3 regions of the Pseudomonas sp. SWRI18 genome follow, and region 2 is predicted to be linked to each of the others. Evidence: riboswitches for the same ligand, from Rfam matches in the RefSeq annotation. Region 2 holds a riboswitch; each other region holds the start of a gene.

Evidence for each region. Region 2 has a riboswitch for cobalamin ahead of cobO (cob(I)yrinic acid a,c-diamide adenosyltransferase). Riboswitches for the same ligand answer to the same signal wherever they lie in the genome.
Region 1: another riboswitch for cobalamin. It lies ahead of H0Z09_RS16105 (CbtB-domain containing protein); the one in region 2 lies ahead of cobO (cob(I)yrinic acid a,c-diamide adenosyltransferase).
Region 3: another riboswitch for cobalamin. It lies ahead of H0Z09_RS18145 (ABC transporter substrate-binding protein); the one in region 2 lies ahead of cobO (cob(I)yrinic acid a,c-diamide adenosyltransferase).

The regions. Positions count from the first base shown of each region.
Region 1 is NZ_JACCQQ010000013.1:126,607-130,986, reverse strand. It holds gene cobM (precorrin-4 C(11)-methyltransferase) at 1-112, opposite strand, end outside; gene H0Z09_RS16115 (cobalamin biosynthesis protein) at 181-573, opposite strand; gene H0Z09_RS16110 (CbtA family protein) at 570-1,274, opposite strand; gene H0Z09_RS16105 (CbtB-domain containing protein) at 1,286-1,474, opposite strand; cobalamin riboswitch at 1,570-1,784, opposite strand; cobalamin riboswitch at 1,827-2,028, shown strand; gene cobW (cobalamin biosynthesis protein CobW) at 2,120-3,181, shown strand; gene cobN (cobaltochelatase subunit CobN) at 3,185-4,380, shown strand, end outside.
Region 2 is NZ_JACCQQ010000036.1:28,573-32,952, forward strand. It holds gene bluB (5,6-dimethylbenzimidazole synthase) at 1-468, opposite strand, end outside; gene H0Z09_RS26000 (cobyrinate a,c-diamide synthase) at 465-1,868, opposite strand; gene cobO (cob(I)yrinic acid a,c-diamide adenosyltransferase) at 1,865-2,476, opposite strand; cobalamin riboswitch at 2,556-2,804, opposite strand; gene H0Z09_RS26010 (sorbosone dehydrogenase family protein) at 2,904-4,217, shown strand.
Region 3 is NZ_JACCQQ010000016.1:103,483-107,862, reverse strand. It holds gene H0Z09_RS18155 (ABC transporter ATP-binding protein) at 1-84, opposite strand, end outside; gene H0Z09_RS18150 (iron ABC transporter permease) at 81-1,085, opposite strand; gene H0Z09_RS18145 (ABC transporter substrate-binding protein) at 1,082-2,092, opposite strand; cobalamin riboswitch at 2,209-2,403, opposite strand; gene H0Z09_RS18140 (DNA/RNA non-specific endonuclease) at 2,440-3,384, opposite strand; gene H0Z09_RS18135 (M4 family metallopeptidase) at 3,513-4,380, shown strand, end outside.

The sequences.
Region 1 (4,380 bases), on a different contig from region 2:
GCACCAGCGAGCCGGCGTAGATGATCACCGGGCAACTGCGGATCAGTCGCTGGCCTTTGACGGTGATCAATTCCGGGTCGCCGGGGCCTGCACCAATGAAGTAGACGGTCATGGAAAATCCTGTTCAAAAACGCATGAGCATGAAGATTGCTCATGATTGCAGAGGGCGATTATCGGGTTTCAACCGGTCCACGCCAATGCAAAGGTGGCCTGGGCGGCTTTTTTGCGGGTGATCCGCAGATAGGCAGGGGCGTTGGAGAGGTCTTCGGCCAGGGCCAGGGCGGCGCTTTCGGCGACGCCGTAACAGCCGGTATGGGCAAAGGCGACGTCGGATTTGTGGCTCAGGCGGTCTTTATAAAACGCCAATTGTTCTGCGCTGAAGCAGCGTAAAGGCAGTTTCAATAAGCGCGCCAATGCGATTAATCCTGGCTCGTCTTGCCTTCGGTCGATACTGGCCAGCGCGGTTACCTGTTGACGCTCAATACCGCCCTCGGCGAGGGCGCCGTCAAACAGGGCCAGCAGGGCGTGAACGTCGCAACCCCTCTGGCAACCCAGGCCGACCACCAGGGTCATGCCGAGTATTGACCGTCGCGGTTGCGCCGGAACAACCAGGCGCTGATCAGGCCCAGGGCCAGCCAGAATGCGACGTTGGTCAGCTGCGAAGCTATCTTGAACTGCGTTTCCAGCGCCTCTGGCGCCAGCATCGAATGCACCAGCGGCTGCGGAGCGCCGATCACATGGGGAACGACCAGGATCGCCGTGCCCAGCACCTTGAGCAGCCAGTTGCGGCCAAACACGACCAGGGCGATTCCAACAGCGGTAGACGCGGCGGTGCCGATCCACCAGATCTGCCGCTGCGCCAGATCAGCAGCGGCGGTGCCCGGCAACTCGGGCGGCAGACCCATTGTCGGCGCCAGCACGAAGGTGGCATAGCCGGCCAGGCCCCACAGCACGCCATGGGCGGTACGGGTTGGAGCACGCAAGGTGTAGAGGCCTGCGAGCATCAAGGCAAAGCCGACGGCGACGACCAGATTGCCGCCCGTGGTAGACAGCACACGCTGCCAGCCATCTTCCGGTTCCCAGGCGCCTGCGTCGTGGGTGTGCGCCGCAACGCCGGCAGCATGCTCGTGGGCAACTTCAGTGACAGCCGGGGCCTGTTCAAAGGTTTCCGCCTGCAGAATCAACGGGGCTACCCAGAAACTTTGCAGCAGGGTCAGCAGCAGGGCGGCCAGCAAGCCAGTGAAGCCTGCGGTTTGTGCAATACGCTTGATCATGTCGGCAGGCCTCAGTGGCACGGGAACGCGGCGCTGTGGCGGGTATCGTGGGCAGCATTGTGCACCGCCTCGATGTGCGAAAAACCGGCGAAATATACCAGGCAGGCGCCGAGAATCGACGCACCGATGGCGGCGGTCAGGCGTTGGCTCAGGGTCGTGGTGCTGCTGGCGGAGTGCGAGGTGCTGCTGATGATCGACATGGCGCGTCCCTTTCAGGTGTCATGAGCGAACGAGCGCATGAAAACCCCGCGAGCCAGGCACGCAGGGTTCTGAACAGCGCCCGCCCACCGCGGGTTTGTTATCTGATTTTTCGGGCCGGTCTCCGGGCTTGCGAGGGGCTTATTGCCTGAAAACGTCGCCTTCCCATGCCTGGGGCACAGTGGATATGACGCTTCGCTCGCTTACCGTTGCGGGGGCAGCACCGGACTGGTCAGGCCTTTGATTAAAGAACCATGACGCACCGGTTTCCCGTTTCACCCTGTGAAGGGCACCCGAAACAAGGTGGGTAGAAGAGCATGGGCGGGCGATGGTAGTCAAATTCGGCGAGCCCCTGTAGCCTTGCACCCTCGAGGTTCTTCGGCCCAGGCCGAAGCTAAGAAGGGAACGCGGTTCAAGCCGCGGCTGCCCCCGCAACTGTGAAGGGTTTATCCGACTGCCACGCCACTGCCTCAACGGGCGGGAAGGCGCAGCCGGTGCCGGTCGCAAGACCCGCAAGCCCCAAGCCAGGAGACCTGCCTCGCAACCGATTTTCAATTCAACCGGGCGGGGTGATCCGGTGACGAAATCCGCTGCTGCGCGCCGTCGCAGGGCCTATCGTCCCGTATGCCCGCCCCAAAGGGCATCCGATGAAAACACTGGCCAAACTTCCCGTCACCATCGTTACCGGCTTCCTCGGTTCGGGCAAAACCACGTTGCTGCGCCATATGCTCGACAACGCCCAGGGCCGGCGCATTGCAGTGATCGTCAACGAATTTGGCGAGCTGGGCATCGACGGTGAAATCCTCAAGCAGTGCTCCATCGGTTGCACCGAGGAAGAAGCCAACGGCCGTGTCTATGAGCTGGCCAACGGCTGCCTGTGCTGCACCGTGCAGGAAGAGTTCTTCCCGGTGATGCGCGAATTGGTGGCGCGTCGTGGTGACCTCGACCACATTCTCATCGAAACCTCGGGCCTGGCCCTGCCAAAACCCTTGGTGCAAGCCTTCCAGTGGCCGGAAATCCGCAGCGCCTGCACCGTTGACGCGGTGATCACCGTGGTCGACAGCCCGGCCGTGGCCGCCGGTACGTTCGCCGCGTTCCCGGACCAGGTCGATGCCCAGCGCAAACTCGACCCGAACCTGGACCACGAATCGCCGCTGCACGAGCTGTTCGCCGACCAACTGGCCAGCGCCGACCTGGTGATCCTCAACAAGGCCGACCTGATCAGCGCCGAAGACCTGGCCCGCGTGCGCCTGGAAGTCGCCGAAGAACTGCCGCCGGCGGTGAAAGTCATCGAGGCCAGCAGCGGTCGCGTGCCGCTGGATGTGCTGATCGGGCTGGGCGCAGGTTCCGAGGAGCATATCGACGGACGCCACAGCCATCACGATCAACACCATGACGGTGAAGATGATCACGATCACGACGCTTTTGACTCTATTTCCATCGACCTGCCGCAAGCCGACGAAGCCTTGCTGCTCGACGCCTTGAGCCAATTGGTGGTGCAGCACGGCATCCTGCGCGTCAAGGGTTTCGCAGCGATCCCCAACAAACCGATGCGCCTGCTGATCCAGGGCGTGGGCACGCGGTTCGACAAACACTTCGACCGCGCCTGGGGCACCGATGAAGCACGCGTCACGCGGCTGGTGCTGATCGGCCAGGACCTGGACGCCGCCGGCCTCGAAGCGCAACTGCGCGCCGCCCTCAGCGCCTGACCCATGCACCTGCTCAGGACCCAGCCCGGTGGTTTCGTCTCGGACGACAACATCGCCGACCTTGGCCAGACCCCCGCTGAACTGGTGATCCTGTGCAGCGGCGACTCCAGCCTGGCGCTGCTTGCCGAAGCGGCGCAGCAACTGCCGGGCGATTACCCGACCTTTCGCCTGGCCAACCCGATGCAGGTGCAGAATCACGCGTCGGTCGACCTGTACGTCGATGAAGTGCTGCGCCATGCCAAGGTCATCCTGATTTCGCTGCACGGTGGCATCGGCTATTGGCGCTACGGCATTGAGCGCCTGGTGGAATTGGCCGAGCGCGGCGTACAGCTGATCCTGGTGCCGGGAGATGATCGTCCGGACCCGGAGCTCAGCAGCCTCAGCACCGTAGGGCCGCAGGAACGCGACCGCCTCTGGCACTTCCTGCGTCAGGGCGGGCTGGCCAATGCCTTGGATTTCTATCGATGCCTGGCCGCCGGTTATCTGGGCCGCGACTACGCCTGGGCCGAGCCGCAAACCCTGCCGCGCACCGCGATTTATCATCCGCGCCACGCCAATGCCCGCCTGAGCGACTGGCAGGCGGACTGGAACGCCGACTGGCCGGTGGCGGCGGTGCTGTTCTATCGCTCACATTTGCAGGCGGCCAACACCGGATTTATCGAGGTGTTCTGCCAGCGCTTGCAGGCAGCGGGGCTGAACCCGTTGCCGATGGCGGTGGCCAGCCTTAAAGAGCCCGGCTGCCTGGCGACGGTCGAAGACTGGTTGGATGAAGTCGGCGCTGCGGTGATCCTGAACACCACCGGGTTTGCCCAATCCAGCCCGGAGGCGCCGCACTTGCGCCCGTTTCGCCGCAATATTCCGGTGATCCAGGCGATCTGCGCCCAGGACAACCAGCCCGGTTGGGAGGCCAGCGAGCAAGGCCTCGGGCCGCGCGACCTGGCGATGCACATCGCCTTGCCGGAACTGGACGGGCGCATTATCAGCCGGCCGATCAGCTTCAAGGACCTGGCCTGGCGCAGCGAGCGCAGCCAGTCGGACGTGGTGTGCTACCGCGCCGCGCCCGAGCGCATGGATTTCGTCGCCGAGCTGGCGCGCCGCTGGGTCGAACTGGCGCGGGTGGCGAACGCAGACAAACGCGTCGCGCTGATCCTCGCCAACTACCCGACCCGCGACGGCCGTATCGGCAATGGTGTCGGCCT
Region 2 (4,380 bases):
CAGCGAGACCCAGCCCATGCCCAGCCCTTCGACGCGGGCCGCCAGCCACAGATTCTGAATTGCACAGGACAGCGAGGCCATGTCCATTTCCGGCAAGGTACGACGGCCGAAAATGTGCCGCTCGCGATCGTCCATCAACGCGGCCACCAGCACTTCGGCGCAGTCGTGGATGCCCTCGACCTTGAGTTTCATGAACGCATCGGAACGCTCGCCCAGGGCTTCGGCGGTGCGGATGCGTTCTTCTTCCACCAGTTGCTGGATTTGCCCGCGCAGTTGGCGGTCGCTGATACGGATAAAACGCCAGGGCTGCATCAGGCCCACGCTGGGTGCCTGGTGCGCGGCCTGGAGCAGGCGGTGCAGCAATTCGGGAGCCACCGTGCCGCCGCTGAAGTGGCGCATGTCGCGGCGTTCGGCGATGGCGCGGTAGACGGCGTCGCGGTCGGCCTGGGGGAAGGCGTTGTCAGTCATGGCCTCTTCGCGAGCAAGTCGAATCGTCGCACCGCCGCCCCCACATTTTGATCTGCGAACGCTGCCGATGTGGGAGCTGGCTTGCCTGCGATAGCGGTCTCAAGATCCGGCGCAAATAATGCAGCCACCGCCGATGGATTGGATGGAAAGTAAAAGTGCACGTAGGAAGCCGTCATCCGCCCTTGTCGGTAAACAGCCTCGGCCCCGCGCCCGCCATTGGGGCTCAGGCCACGGGCAATCGGCTGGCATTCAGTGCTGGTCAGGGAATGGTGATAGGTATGGCCACGCAACGTGCCTTCCGGCAGCTCCACACTTTGCAACGCCAACGCCGCCAGCTTCTTCTGCATCACCGCATCGCCCTGCAACAGACCGAGCAGTTCGGCGCGGGTGCCGTCGACATCGGTGAGCGAGTCGAGCAGATAGAGCATGCCGCCGCATTCGGCGAGCAAGGGTTTACCGGCCGCGTGGTGAGCGCGGATCGCGTCGAGCATCGGCGTGTTTGCCGACAGGGCCTGGTGATGCAGCTCCGGGTAACCGCCGGGTAGATAGAGGCTGTCGGCGTCGGGCAAGGCGTGGTCATGGATCGGAGAAAAGAAACTCAACTCGGCGCCCATTGCCCGCAGCAGGTCAAGACTGGCGCCGTAGGTGAAGGCGAAGGCTTCGTCACGGGCCACGGCGATACGCACGCCATTGAGCAGCGGCTCAGCATTGACCACCTGTGGCGCAGCGAAGGTTACCGGCGGCGGCAAGGCCACTTCGCAACTGCTGCCCAACGCCTGGGCGGCGGCGTCCAGGCGTACATCGAGGTCATTCAGTTCGCTGGCTTGCACCAGGCCCAGGTGACGGCTAGGCAATTCAATACCGGTTTCGCGGGACAGCGCGCCGTACCAACGCAGGCCCTCGGTGAGGCTGCCTTCCAGCAATTGCGCATGGCGCAGGGTGCCGACGCGGTTGGCCAGCACGCCGGCGAACGGCAGATCCGGCTGATAGCGCGCCAGGCCCAGCGCCAACGCGCCGAAGGTCTGGGCCATGGCCGTGCCGTCTATCACGCCCAATACCGGCACGCCGAAGTGGCGCGCCAGGTCGGCACTGGAAGGTGTGCCGTCAAACAGGCCCATCACGCCTTCGATCAGGATCAGGTCCGCCTCACCGGCGGCTTCCCACAGCAAACGACGGCTTTCCTGCTCGCCCACCATCCACATGTCCAATTGATACACCGGCGCACCGCTGGCGCGTTCGTGGATCATCGGGTCGAGGAAGTCCGGGCCGCATTTGAACACGCGTACCTTGCGCCCCAGGTTGCGGTGCAAACGGGCGAGCGCGGCGGTGACGGTGGTTTTGCCCTGGCCGGACGCCGGTGCGGCGATCAATACGGCCGGGCAATGACGGGGCTGATTCAAAGTTCGACGCCCTTCTGTGCCTTGATGCCGGCCTGGAACGCGTGCTTGAGCATGCCCATTTCGGTGACGGTGTCGCCCATCTCGATCAACTCAGGCTTGGCGCCACGGCCGGTGACCACCACGTGCTGCATCGGCGGCCGGGCTTGCAGGTCGCCGAGCACTTGGTCCAGGTCGAGGTAGCCGTGCTTGAGGGCGATGTTGAGTTCGTCCAGCACCACCATGCCAATGCTCGGGTCTTGCAGCATCGCGCGGGACACCGCCCAGGCCGCTTCGGCGGCGGCGATGTCGCGCTGGCGGTCCTGGGTTTCCCAGGTGAAGCCTTCACCCATGACGTGGAAACGCACCTGCTCGGGGAAACGGCGGAAGAACAATTCTTCGCCCGTGCTGTGGCGTCCCTTGATGAACTGCACCACGCCGCACTGCATACCGTGGCCCATGGCCCGGGCGAGCATGCCGAACGCGGAGCTGCTCTTGCCTTTGCCGTTGCCGGTCAGCACCAGGAGCAAGCCGCACTCGTTGGGGGAATTGGCGATGCGTTCGTCGATCACGGCTTTTTTACGCAGCATGCGCGCCAGGTGGCGTTCGTCGCGGTCGGGGGAATCGGTCATGGCAGCTCTCCGTTGGGGCTGGACAAAAACGGCGGGCAGGAAAAAACAAAAAACAGACAGCCAAGCATCGCCCACCGTGATGCTGTTGGATGTTTCAGGCCGGTCTCCGGGCTCATGAGTGGCCGCTGCATGCACAGCAGGCCAACGCTGCGCCTTCCCATATCACACGGATACAGTGGCAATAAAGGCAGCGTCTTGACTCATTTACCGTTGCGGGGGCAGCGCCGGGATCGCGGCAGCACTGTGTACAAGTGCGCTCGCTCACCGGCTTCCCTGTTTCACTCTGTCGACGCGCACGCCACAGAGCACCTGGAACAAGCCGCGAAGGTTAGTGGGTTGGGGGTGGAGCGTCAATTAAAGCTGGTGGTGCACTTGAACCATCGCACCGTCGCCCTCCTCTACCCTTACAGGTATCAAGGAGTACACCATGCACAAAACAAGACTCGCCCTACTCATCATGGTCGCCGGCAGCCTCGCGGCCTGCGGTGAAAGCTCCACCCTTCAGGTCTCCGACGGTACCGGGCCGTCGCCCCAGTTGCCCGAACCGAACAAAACCCTGATCCCCACCGTCAATATCGCCCCGGCCATCGGCTGGCCCGAGGGCGTGAAGCCGACAGCCGCCGCCGGCACCCAGGTGGCGGCGTTCGCCGAAGGCCTGGACCATCCGCGCTGGCTGTATGTGCTGCCCAACGGCGATGTGCTGGTGGCGGAAACCAACGCGCCGCCCAAACCGGACGACGCCAAAGGGATCCGGGGCTGGGTCATGGAGAAAGTCATGGGCCGTGCCGGCGCCGGCGTGCCAAGCCCGAACCGTATCACGCTGCTGCGTGACGCCGACCACGACGGCGTCGCGGAGACACGTAGCGTGTTCCTGGAAAATCTCAATTCCCCCTTTGGCATGACGCTGGTCGGCAACGACCTGTACGTGGCCGACTCGGACAAGCTGCTGCGCTTCGCCTATCAACCGGGTGAAACCGCGATCAAGGACGCCGGCACGACAGTCGTCGACCTGCCGGGCGGCCCGCTGAACCACCACTGGACCAAAAACGTGGTGGCCAGCAAGGACGGTAGCAAGCTGTACGTGAGCGTGGGCTCCAACAGCAATGTCGGCGAAAACGGGCTTGACGCGGAACAGGGCCGGGCGGCGATCTGGGAAGTGGATCGCGCCAGCGGCCAGCACCGCCTCTTCGCCTCCGGCCTGCGCAACCCGAACGGCATGGCGTGGGAACCAAAGAGCGGCAAACTGTGGACGGCGGTGAACGAGCGTGACGAGATCGGCAGCGACCTGGTGCCTGACTACATCACCTCGGTCAAGGATGGCGGCTTCTATGGCTGGCCGTTCAGTTATTACGGCCAGCATGTGGATGTGCGCGTCACGCCGCAGAACCTGGACCTGGTAGCCAAGGCGATTGCGCCGGACTACGCGGTCGGCCCGCACACCGCTTCGTTGGGCCTGACCTTTGCCGAAGGCAGCAAACTCCCGGCGCCGTTCACCCAGGGCGCGTTTATCGGGCAGCATGGCTCGTGGAATCGCAAGCCGCACAGTGGTTATAAGGTGATCTTCGTGCCGTTTGAAGGTGGAAAACCGAAGGGGCAGCCGGTGGATGTGCTGACCGGGTTTCTCGATAAGGATGAAAAGGCCATGGGCCGGCCGGTGGGTGTGGTGATTGATCAGCAGGGGGGCTTGCTGGTGGCGGATGATGTGGGGAATACGGTGTGGCGGGTGTCGGCGGCCAAGTAGGCTATCTTGGGCAGATCACAAAACAGTTTGTTGCCGTGGCGGCCTTTGGGCCGACCAGGCTGTTGGGGTTGACCCGTGTACATATCCGTTATTTGGGTAACGGCGGCTATTGGTTCCGCCCTTACGGCGGGTCACTTTTGGAAAGAGCCCAAAAGTAACCAAA
Region 3 (4,380 bases), on a different contig from region 2:
CAAGTGCACGTCCAGGTGAATATCACGCAGTAGTTGGGCTTCACGCACCTTGAAGCCCAGCCCGCTGCAACTGAGTACCGTCATCGCGCGTTCCTCCGGCCGATCAGGATCAGCGCGAACACCGGTGCGCCGACCAGTGCCGTGACCACACCGACCGGAATCACTTGGCCCTTGATCAGCGTGCGCGACAGCACATCCGCCGCGATCAAAAACAGCGCGCCACCCAACGCACTGGCCGGCAGCAGGCGCGAATGCCCGGTGCCGAGCAACAGGCGCACGGCGTGGGGAATGACCAGCCCGACAAAACCGATGGAGCCGACAATCGACACCATCACCGCCGTCACCAGGGCCGCGCAACCCACCAGCACGAACTGCACGCGCCGCACGGGAATACCGAGGGACGCCGCCGAGTCGCTGCCGAAGGTAAACGCGTCCAACGCCCGACGGTGCCACAGGCACACCGCCAACCCTGCGACCGCCACCGGCACCGCCAGCCACACCGAGGGCCAGCGCACGCCGCTGAGGTTGCCCAGCAGCCAGAACAGGATGCCGCGCGCCTGTTCGGAACTGGCGGACTTGGTGATCAGGAACGCGGTGAGCGCATTGAACAGCTGCGAACCGGCAATGCCGGCGAGGATGATCTGGCCGGTGCCGCTGGAGGAACCGCTGGCGCGCGCGAGCAGGATCACCAGGGCGAATGCCGCCATTGCCCCGGCAAACGCACCGGCCGACAGCGACACCAGCCCGCCACCGACGCCCATCAATGCCACCAGCACCGCGCCGGTCGAGGCGCCGGCGCTGATGCCCAGCAGGTACGGATCGGCCAGCGGGTTGCGCAACAACGACTGCAGGATCACCCCGCACGTCGCCAGCCCGGCACCGCAGGCGGCGGCGACCAGCGTGCGCGTCAGCCGATAGTTCCACACCACGCCTTCATCGATGGGGTCCAGCACATAACCGGCAGCCCATAGTTTGTTGGCGAGTACCTGCAGCACCACTTGCGGCGAGATGGCGGTTTCGCCGATGGCCACGCCGGCGAGCACAGCGATCAGCAGCAAGGCCAGGGCGAGTAGGGCGCGGATCATTTGCGCAGGTCGTAGCCGTCGATGGCGGCCGCCAATTGTTCAAGGCCGTCGAACGTGCGAATGCTGGCCTGCAACGCCATGGCGTCGAGAATGATGATGCGGTTGTTTTTAACCGCGTCCATGTTGCGCGTCACCGGATCGCTGCGCAAAAAAGCGAGTTTCTTTTCATGATCGTCAGCGGGGTAGCGGCGGCGGTCCATGCGTGCGATCACCAGGAAGGTCGGGTTGGCCTTGGCAATGGTTTCCCAGCCGACGGCGGGCCACTCTTCATCGGACTGCACCACGTTGTGCAAGCCCAGCGTCTGCAGCATGAATTCGGGAACGCCTTTATGGCCGGCCACGTACGGGTCGCTGGCCATTTCGGAACTGGAGAACCACACCAGTGCGCTGGCGTGCTTGAGGCCTTTGTTTTGCACGGTGGCGATGGACTTGGCCAGACGCGCCTTGAGTTCGTCATTTAACTGCTGGCCGCGATCCTGTACGTCGAAGATCTGCGCCAGTTGGCTGATGCTTTTGTAAATGGTCTCGATGCGAAACGGCTGCAGTCGCGTGCCGTCGGCGCCCACCAGGTTGTCCTTGCCTTCGCAGTCGGAAGGCAACAGATAGGTCGGGATCTTCAGTTCATGGAATTGCTCGCGCGTACCCACTACACCGTGCGCGCCGACCACCCATTCCAGCTCGGCGGCTACCAGTTGCGGGCGCTTGGCGATCACCGCTTCGAAGCTCGGCTCGTTGTTGGCCAGGCGCTCGATGGTGTCGTTCTGCGTCTTGAACTGCGGCAATACGCTGTTGAACCACAGCGACGTGCCGACCACTTTGTCGCCCACGCCCAAGGCATACAGCATCTCGGTAGCTGCCTGGCCGATGGTCACGCTGCGGGCGGGCGCTTGCTGGAAGCTGAGGTGGCTGCCGCAGTTTTCCACGCTCAGCGGGTAGTGGGTGGGCGCGGCGTGGGCCAGGGCACAGAAGCCGATGCCGGCGAGCAGGGCGGTAACGCGTGGCAGCATGGAGCGATCTCCGGGTGAACCGTACGTGGAACTGGGGAGGTACGGTATTGGAAATAGACGCTCGAGCGCTGTGGTACAGGCAGGCAAGAATGTCCTTCCCGGACACCCCGCCGGTTAGTGATAGAGCTTGCGCCGGCAGGTCTCCTGACTGATGCGTCGTCGCCACGCTCCAGCCTTCCCGGACGGGTCCAGTGGCATCAAGGAGCAGGCTCGGCACCTACAGTTGCGGGGGCAGTTCCGATTGGCGCGGGTGTACCGCGCTTCGGATTCCCTATTAGTCCCGTTTGGGAACCGGCGCGGTATGGTAGTTGATTAGCGCCTGGCGAAATAGCCCAAGGCGCGTCCCGTCAGAGACGAATGTCGTCCGGGCCCTGGATCAGCGCTTCGATGCGCGTGCCGGTGGCGCGCTCTTCGTTGCTGAAGCCGTCGTAGTCGGCCAGGTTGGCGAAACGGATGCCGGTCAGGCGTTCGATCTGGATCACGCTGCGCTGGTAGGTCCTGAGCTGGCCGAACATCAGGTCGAGCTGGCCCAGTTCGCGGCTCTGGTCAATCATGTAGGCGCTGGCGGAGGGTTTGCCATCATCGCTGAGGTAAGCGACGACTTTCCAGAACGCCTTGGGGATCTTGACGCCCCGGTACACCCGGTCGTCGTCGCTGAACACCGGGCCGGTAAACACCGTTGCGCGGGCTTTCCAGCGTTGGGTGTTATCGAGGATGTAGTCCTCGAGTTCCAGCCAGGTCTTCTGGTTGAACCCGCTCATCTGCGGCGAGCAGTTGGTGAAGTGGAAGGTGTCGAAGTTGGCGGTCTTCGCCTCGTCGCCCCAATTGGGGTCTTGCCGGCGTACCAGGTGGCCGCGATCCAGACCGTTGCCAGCGTACAGGTCCTCGCCCACCTGTGCGTCGATCGGCAGGCGACCGTCGTAGGCCCAGGTGTCGTTGCTGCGGGCCACGTCCACATGCTGCGCGCCATCGATGTTGGCGCCTACATACAGCGCCAGCCGCCGCGAACGTGACATCGTTACCGAGAAGTGCGTGTAGTCCAGGCGTTCGCCGCCGTTTTTCTGCGTCTGTACATCGCTCGCAAGGCGTTGCTCGACCGTGGGCCAGGGCACCGCGAAGCCGCCGAGGAAATCCTCGGCATAGCCGCGCCGGTCCTTGAGGTCCTTGGCGGCGGTGACGCGGGGCGTCGCCGCCCTGGCCTCCAGCAGGGCAGGGCTGGGCGCGAGCAGCGGGTGCAGGTCGGCGAGCCTTGGGCGGTGCGAAAGATCAATCTTGGCTTTACGTGCTGGCATCGGTAAGTCCTCCTTGAATAAACACGACTGCAACATAGCTTAATGACAATTGATGAGGCGCATTGAACCCGGGAAGCTATCCTGAATCGATTACTTGGACGTTGTCACATGCCAAAGGGAGTCAGCCCATGTGTGTTCGCCAGCCTCACCGTCATCCGATTTTCTGCCTGATCCCGCCGTACATGCTCGACCAGATCGCGCGCAACGGCGATAAAACCCAACGCGACGTTGCATTACGCACCCGCGCCAAGGACAGCACGTTCCGCTCACTGCGCATGGTCGCGGTGCCGGCCAAAGGGCCCGCGCACATGGCCCTTGCGATGGGCGCCGGCAAGCGTCGCTCGATCTACAGCGCCGAGGGCACCGACAGCCTGCCGGGCACGCTGGTGCGTGGCGAAGGGCAGCCCGCCAGCGGTGACGCAGCGGTGGACGAGGCCTATGATGGCCTGGGCGCCACCTTTGATTTTTTCGAACAGGTCTTCGACCGCAACTCCATCGACGATGCCGGTATGGCGTTGGACGCCACGGTTCATTTTGGCCAGAACTATAACAACGCGTTCTGGAACTCCAGCCAGATGGTGTTCGGCGATGGCGATGAGCAACTGTTCAACCGCTTCACCATCGCCCTCGACGTGATTGGTCATGAATTGGCCCATGGCGTCACCGAGGACGAGGCCAAGCTGATGTATTTCAATCAGTCCGGGGCGCTGAACGAGTCGCTGTCGGACGTGTTCGGTTCACTGATCAAGCAATATGCGTTGCAGCAATCGGCGCAGGACGCCGACTGGTTGATCGGCAAGGGTCTGTTCACCAAAAAGATCAAAGGCACCGCGTTGCGTTCGATGAAAGCCCCCGGCACCGCGTTTGACGACAAGCTGCTGGGCAAGGACCCTCAGCCTGGGCACATGGATGATTTTGTCCAGACTTACGAGGACAATGGCGGGGTGCACATCAATTCGGGCATTCCCAACCATGCGTTTTACCAGGTGGCGACGA